Regions from separate parts of the Mesorhizobium sp. M1182 genome, predicted to be linked through region 1. Evidence: predicted binding sites of a transcription regulator. Region 1 holds the regulator's gene; the other holds the start of a gene.
What was found. The regulator PhoB, encoded in region 1, activates phosphate uptake and scavenging genes when phosphate is short. The targets are predictions, from matches to a motif close to TGTCATNNANCTGTCAT.
Positions count from the first base shown of each region.

Region 2: the regulator PhoB is predicted to act here: its motif matches at 1,737-1,753, upstream of NKH33_RS24300 (PhoX family protein).

Region 1 covers NZ_JAMYMD010000003.1:153,224-156,637, reverse strand. Annotated here, with positions in the region: gene pstB (phosphate ABC transporter ATP-binding protein PstB) at 1-21, shown strand, start outside; gene phoU (phosphate signaling complex protein PhoU) at 54-761, shown strand; gene phoB (phosphate regulon transcriptional regulator PhoB) at 778-1,467, shown strand; gene NKH33_RS05655 (ROK family protein) at 1,477-2,721, opposite strand; gene xylF (D-xylose ABC transporter substrate-binding protein) at 3,007-3,414, shown strand, end outside.
Region 2 covers NZ_JAMYMD010000025.1:81,253-84,666, forward strand. Annotated here, with positions in the region: gene NKH33_RS24280 (SMP-30/gluconolactonase/LRE family protein) at 1-42, shown strand, start outside; partial or broken gene NKH33_RS24285 (sodium-independent anion transporter) at 79-294, opposite strand; gene NKH33_RS24290 (phosphatase PAP2 family protein) at 563-1,264, opposite strand; gene NKH33_RS24295 (hypothetical protein) at 1,279-1,617, opposite strand; gene NKH33_RS24300 (PhoX family protein) at 1,820-3,414, shown strand, end outside.

The DNA.
Region 1 (3,414 bases):
ATCACTGGCCGCTTCGGCTGAGCCGTTCCGATCATGCATATGAGGACAGGACCATGGGCGAACACACAGTCGCTTCTTTCGACGAGGATCTCGAGCAGATCAGCAAGCTGATCCGCGACATGGCCGACCTCGCCGGTTCGATGGTCGGCGGGGCGACCAAGGCGCTGTTGAATTCCGACAACGTGCTGGCGCAACGCGTCGTTTCCGACGACGCCATCATGGATGCGCGTCAACGCGAACTGGACGACCGCGCTATCACCCTGATCGCCAAACGCCAGCCGATGGCCCACGATCTTCGCCATGTGGTCGGAGCGATCCGCATGGCGGGCGACCTCGAACGCATCGGCGACCTTGCCAAGAATATCGCCAAGCGCGTGAGTGCGGTCGGCCTCAGCGCCACGCCGCGGGACCTGTCGCATTCCATCGACGCGATGGCGCAGCTGGTTCTCATCCAGGTGCAGGGTGTCATCGAGGAATATGCTGCAGGCGATGCGGCCGCGTTGGCCAAGCTTCGTGCCGCCGACGAGCGCATCGACGTTAAATACACGTCCGTGTTCCGCGAGCTGTTGACCTACATGATGGAAGATCCGCGCAACATCACCGCTTGCACGCACCTGCTGTTCTGCGCCAAGAATCTGGAGCGGATCGGCGACCATGTCACCAACATCGCCGAAAATGCGTATTATGTGCTGACCGGCGAGCAATTGCCGGTCAATCGTCCGAAGCAGGACGAAACGACAATGTCCGCACCGGTGACATGATGGGGGTGCCCAGCCGATGATCGCACCACGCATAATGGTGGTGGAGGACGAGGAGCCGTTGGGTGTGCTGCTCCGCTACAATCTCGAATCCGAAGGCTACCAGGTCGAGGTGGTGACACGCGGCGACGAAGCCGAGATCCGTTTGCAGGAGAATGTGCCCGACCTTTTGGTGCTCGACTGGATGATACCAGCGGTTTCCGGCATCGAGCTCTGTCGTCGGTTGCGGGTGCGCCCCGAAACCGAGCGGCTGCCGATCATCATGCTGACCGCGCGCGGCGAGGAGAGCGACCGGGTGCGCGGTCTTTCGACCGGCGCCGACGACTATCTGGTCAAGCCGTTTTCGACACCGGAATTCATGGCCAGGGTCAAGGCGCTGCTGCGGCGCGCCAAGCCGGAAGTGCTGTCCAGCGTGCTGAAGGTCGGCGACATCGTGCTCGATCGCGAATCGCACAGGGTCTATCGCAAGAAGAGCGAAATCAGGCTCGGGCCGACCGAATTCCGGCTGCTCGAGTTCATGATGCGGCATCCGGGCCGTGTCTTCTCGCGCAGCCAGTTACTCGATAATGTCTGGGGGGAGACAATCTACATCGACGAACGCACCGTCGACGTGCATGTCGGGCGGCTGCGCAAAGCCGTCAACAACGGCCGGATGCCGGATGTCATCCGCACCATCCGCGGCGCCGGCTATGCGATCAGGGAAGATTGACCCGCCTGGTCAGGCTACGTTCTTTCTGACGCTGGGCCTCATTTGCGCGCCCGGCGCGAAAATCTCCTGGTCGACGAAGCTTAACGCCCGCATCGCGCAGCCTTCGCGGATCAGAGGCAATTCGTTCGGCTCTGTATCGAAGGAGATCGAGCCTGAATGCTGGCCGCCGGCGGTCTGGGCGATTGCCTTCCGCAAGGCCGGCTCGATCAGATCGAAGGCGGCGGCACTGGCGCCGACCATCGCGACCGGTGCCGGATCGATCAGCGCGAACAGCGAGCCGAGACCGAAACCCAGCGCTTCGCCGGCCTTGCGGTAGGCCTCGCGTTCCGGCCCATCTTTCTCGCGCGCCCGGGCCGCCAGTGCGCGCATGTCGGCGTCGCTGACGTCGGCGACCGGTTCGCTGTCTTCGCTCATCTGCCTGGCGTTGCGCCAGATGGCGTAGTTCCCGGCATACGCCTCGATGCAGCCGCGCCGCCCGCAACGGCAGAGCGCGCCGCCCGGACGATGGATCATGTGGCCAAATTCGCCGCCCGAGGAATGCGTCCCGGTGAACAGTTCGCCCTTCAGCACCAGCCCCATGCCGATGCCATGCGAAAGCAGGATGGCGATGAAGTCGTCGCGATAGCGATCCGGATTGCGCCAGCGCAAAGCCACCGCCATCATGTTGCAGTCGTTCTCCACCGTTGCCGGGATGCCGAATTCGTCCTCCAGCATGTCGGCAAAGGCGATGTCGGTCTGCGGCGTGATCGGCGACCACAGCATGGCGCGTGCAGGGGAGTCGGTAATGCCCTGAATCGCCAGGGCGATGCGGGCGACACTGCGGACGTCAAGATCTGGATCCTGCAGCCGGCGCCGGACGATGGCCATGCATTCACGGATCAGCTCGTCGCGCGGCATAGTCAGCGTGTCCAGCCGGCGCTGTTCCTCGGCGACCACCTGTCCCGTATAGTCGATAATGGCGGCCGAAAGGAAATTCAGCGACAACACCACGGTCAGCACCGCCGCCGCTTCCGGGTTGAGGGCGAGGCCGACTTGCGGACGACCGCGTTTCAACGAAACGGGCTCACTTGGCTTGCTCTCGGCGAGGATGCCTTCCCGTATCAGGTCGGAAGAAATCGCCGATATGGTCGAATGACTGAGGCCGGTGGTAGCTGCGATCTCAGTACGCGATGGCTGGCCGGCCCGGCGCACCGCCGAGATCACCATCGCCCGGTTGCGCCGGCGCAAATCGTCATGGCGGATTCCGACCGACATTGTTTTGCTTTCCTCCCGGTTGCCGCGGCCGCTCATGAACCGGAAGCCGTCGGTAATGTCCGACAAATAGTGTCGGATGAGGCAAATAGTGTCAGATGCAGGTGGCGCTGTCATCGTTTATTCCGACGCTCGAAAAAACTCGCAGAGTCATCAAAATCCATCAGAATCGATGTTGACAGCAGCCGGAGATCGGGCCAGTATTTTTTCGATGCTCGAAAAAATTAGAGCTTCTAAGCTGGTCTTTGAGCCAATTGGTCACGCCGTACGCGGCGCAGGGAGGATATGATGAAGAAATTCACGACCGCCATTCTGGCGGGTGTCGCCATGACGCTGGCGCTGGCGTCGGTGGCGCAGGCTAAAGACAAGGTCATCGGCGTTTCCTGGTCGAACTTCCAGGAAGAGCGCTGGAAGACCGACGAGGCCGCAATGAAGGCGGCCATCGAGGCCGCAGGCGACAAGTATATTTCCGCCGACGCACAGTCCAACCCCGGCAAGCAGCTCACCGACGTCGAGAGCCTGATCTCGCAGGGCGCCAACGCACTGATCATCCTGGCGCAGGACGCCTCGGCCATCGGGCCGGCCGTGCAAAAGGCGCTGGACGAAGGTATTCCGGTTGTCGGCTACGACCGGCTGATCGAGAACAAGGACGTCTTTTACCTGACCTTCGACAACAAGGAAGTCGGCCGCATGCAG
Region 2 (3,414 bases), on a different contig from region 1:
CTGATGAACGACGGCGAGATCGCGGCATTGCACCTCGACTAAGCCAGCCATCGGCTGAGGCGGCGGGCGCGGCTTTCTTCAGCTGCGCCCGCGATCCGTGATCGAGGCGGCATAAGTCACCAGCGGCCGCTTGCCGCCGTGGTTGATCAGCATGCGGCGTATCTGCGGCGAAGCGCCTGATATAATGAAGCGAATGCCGGCGCGGCTCGCCTTGTGGGCCGCACCCTCGATGACATTGGCCGCCGTTGAATCGAAGAACGGCACCGCCGAACAGTCGAGGATGAAGTTCCTGCGCTCGCGCGGTCGGCGACGTCTTCCTGCACCAAGGATTGATGGTCTGCCTCCAAACATGCAGCACTCTTTGCCAGCCGATGCGCTGTCATGCTACAAACCTCGGCATCGTTTGGCGGGACATCCACTGCGATCCCGATTTCACAGGCACGACTTCAAAAGGATGAGCGGGTGAAGATATTCAAAGCGTTGGCGACCTCGACAGCCTTGCTGTCGATGGTTTTCCTGCTGGCAGGCTGCGGTCATGGCCTGATCAACAGGCTGATTTGAGTCAGGTGCCGTCGGCCCGCCCAAGCCATCGCTGCAGGAACCGTGCCGCAAGCCAGCACAGCATCGCCCAGGCAAAGCCGGCGCACCAGCCGGCCAATACGTCGGACGGCCAGTGGACGCCGAGATAGATGCGGCTGATGCCGACCACCACCGTCGTCAGCACCGCCAGCCCGAGTACATAGATCTTCGTTGTCCGCCCGGGCAAAAACCGCGCCGCCATGCTGCCCAGCGTCAAATATGTCACCGCCGACAGCATGGCGTGGCCGCTCGGAAACGAAAGCGATGCCACATCGGCGAGATGCGAGACCAGATCAGGGCGCGGTCGGTCGATGTCGAATTTCAGCACGCTTGACAGGAGCTGGCCGCCCGCGACCGCGACGAACATGAGAAGCGCCGCGCCTGGCCTGCGGATAAGGAGCAGATAGACGATCATTGCTGCCGTGATCAGCACCAGTACGCTGGCGCTGCCGAGGCTGGTGATGTCGCGCATCGCCCCTTCCAGCCACGCCGGTCCGATCGGATTGTCGGGCTGCCCGGCCTCGCGGAAGGCAAGCAGGATTTCGGTGTCGAAGGCATGCGGCGTGGTGGCCCGCGCCAGCTCCATCAGCTCCTCGAACCCCCACAGCCCGCCGGCAATGACCAGCCCGGCCAGCAGAACCGGGAACTCCAGCCAGTTGCGCAGTCTGCTTGCAATCTTCTTCATCGGCCCGATCGCAGTTACAGCCTTTGCAGATAGGGCCCGAGCGTGATCAGCGCCACAGCTGCGATGGCAAGCACGATGCCGGTTGCCTGTAAGGCATTGACGCGCTCGCCGAAGAAGACCAGCGCCACCACATTCACCGACACCAGCTGGATCACCGCCGATAGGCTGAACGACACCGACATGCCGAATTCACGGATCAGCCTCAGCATGATCAGATTGCCCAGCGAATAGAGCGCCAACGTCAGCACAATCTTGCCGAGGCTCGGCGCCAGCCCCCACTGTTTTGCGGCCATCGCCGCCAGCAGGAAGATTACCGTCGAAACGCAGAGCTGCCCAAGTCCCCAGAAACTCACTTTTGTTCTCTCCCGATGTGTCCCTACGCGCCTGCCGCAGCTCTTGTTTCCGAAGCGCCGGTCGCGGTCAAGCGGGGCCGATGTTGGATACGAAATCGCAGGTGGCAATTTAGCCGGCATGTCATCAAACTGTGACCTGCCGGTAATACCGGATTGGCAAGGCAACACGCTCCAGCAATCCATCCAGCCAGAGGCAGGCCCTATGACCGAACATCGCACCCCTGACGCCCATTTCCGCACCAGCCTGCTCGAGGAAAACGATGGGCCAGGAGCCAATCCCACCGACAACCGCACCATGGGTGAGATCATCGCCGCGCGGTTCTCGCGCCGCGGCTTCCTCAAGGGTTCGCTTGCCGTCTCGGCCATAGCCGCTACCGTCAGCCCGCTGGCGCTGATCACCGCCGACAACGCCCGCGCCGCCAAAGGCTCCGCCTTCGCTTTCGACGAGCTCGAGGCCGGCATCGACGACAAGCATCACGTCGCACCTGGCTATGACGCCGACGTGCTGCTGCGCTGGGGCGATCCGCTGTTCGCCGATTCGCCGGGATTCGATCCGACAAAACAGTCGGCGGAAGCCCAGGCCAGACAATTCGGCTACAACAACGACTATGTCGGTTATATCCCGATCGACGGCTCGGCCGAGCACGGCCTGCTGGTCGTCAATCACGAATACACCAATCCGCACCTGATGTTTCCGGGTCTCGTCACCATCGTCGATGGCAAAGCCAAGCAGGCGCCCCTCAGCAAGGAGCAAGTCGATGTCGAGATGGCCGCGCATGGCGGCACTATCGTCGAGATACGCAAGGTATCAGGCAAATGGCAGGTCGTTCGCGACGGCAAGCTCAACCGCCGCATCACCTCCAACACCGAGATCGCGCTCTCCGGCCCGGTCGCCGGCCACGACCGCGTCAAGACCAGCGCCGATCCGACCGGCACGAAGGTCATCGGCACCATCAACAATTGCGCCGGCGGCGTCACGCCGTGGGGCACCTATGTCATGGCCGAGGAGAACATCCACGGCTATTTCTCGGGCGAGCTGCCGCAGGGGCATAAGGAAGCCGCCAATTACAAGCGCCTCGGCATTCCCGAAGGTGCCTATGAATGGGCAGCGCATTACGACCGTTTCGACATCGGCAAGGAGCCGAACGAGCCGAACCGCTTCGGCTGGATCGTCGAGGTCGACGTCCAGGATCCGACTTCGGCGCCGAGGAAGCGCACCGCGATGGGGCGCTTCAAGCATGAGGGCGCCGAATCGATCGTCGCCAAGGATGGCCGTGTCGTCTTCTATCTCGGCGACGACGAGCGCTTCGACTATGTCTATAAGTTCGTCACCACAGGCAAGTTCGATCCGGACAACCGCGCCGCCAACATGGATTTGCTCGACGACGGCACCTTGCATGTAGCCAAGTTCGCCGACGACGGTTCGGTCGAATGGCTGCCGATCGCCTTCGGCCAGGGGCCGCTGACGGCGGAGAACGGCTTTGCCGGCGAGGCCGATGTGCTGATCGAGACGCGCCGCGCCGCCGACCTGCTCGGCGCCACCAAGATGGACCGCCCGGAAGACATCCAGCCCAATGCCGCCAACGGCAAGGTCTATGTCATGCTGACCAACAATTCGAAGCGCAAGGCCGACCAGGTCGACGCCGCCAACCCGCGTGCCGAAAATGCCTTTGGCCACATCATCGAGATCGTCGAGGACGGCGGTGATTTCACCGCGACAAAGGGCAGGTGGGAAATCCTGCTGAAATGCGGCGATCCCGCTGTGGCCGAAGTCGGCGCCACCTTCTCGACCGCAAC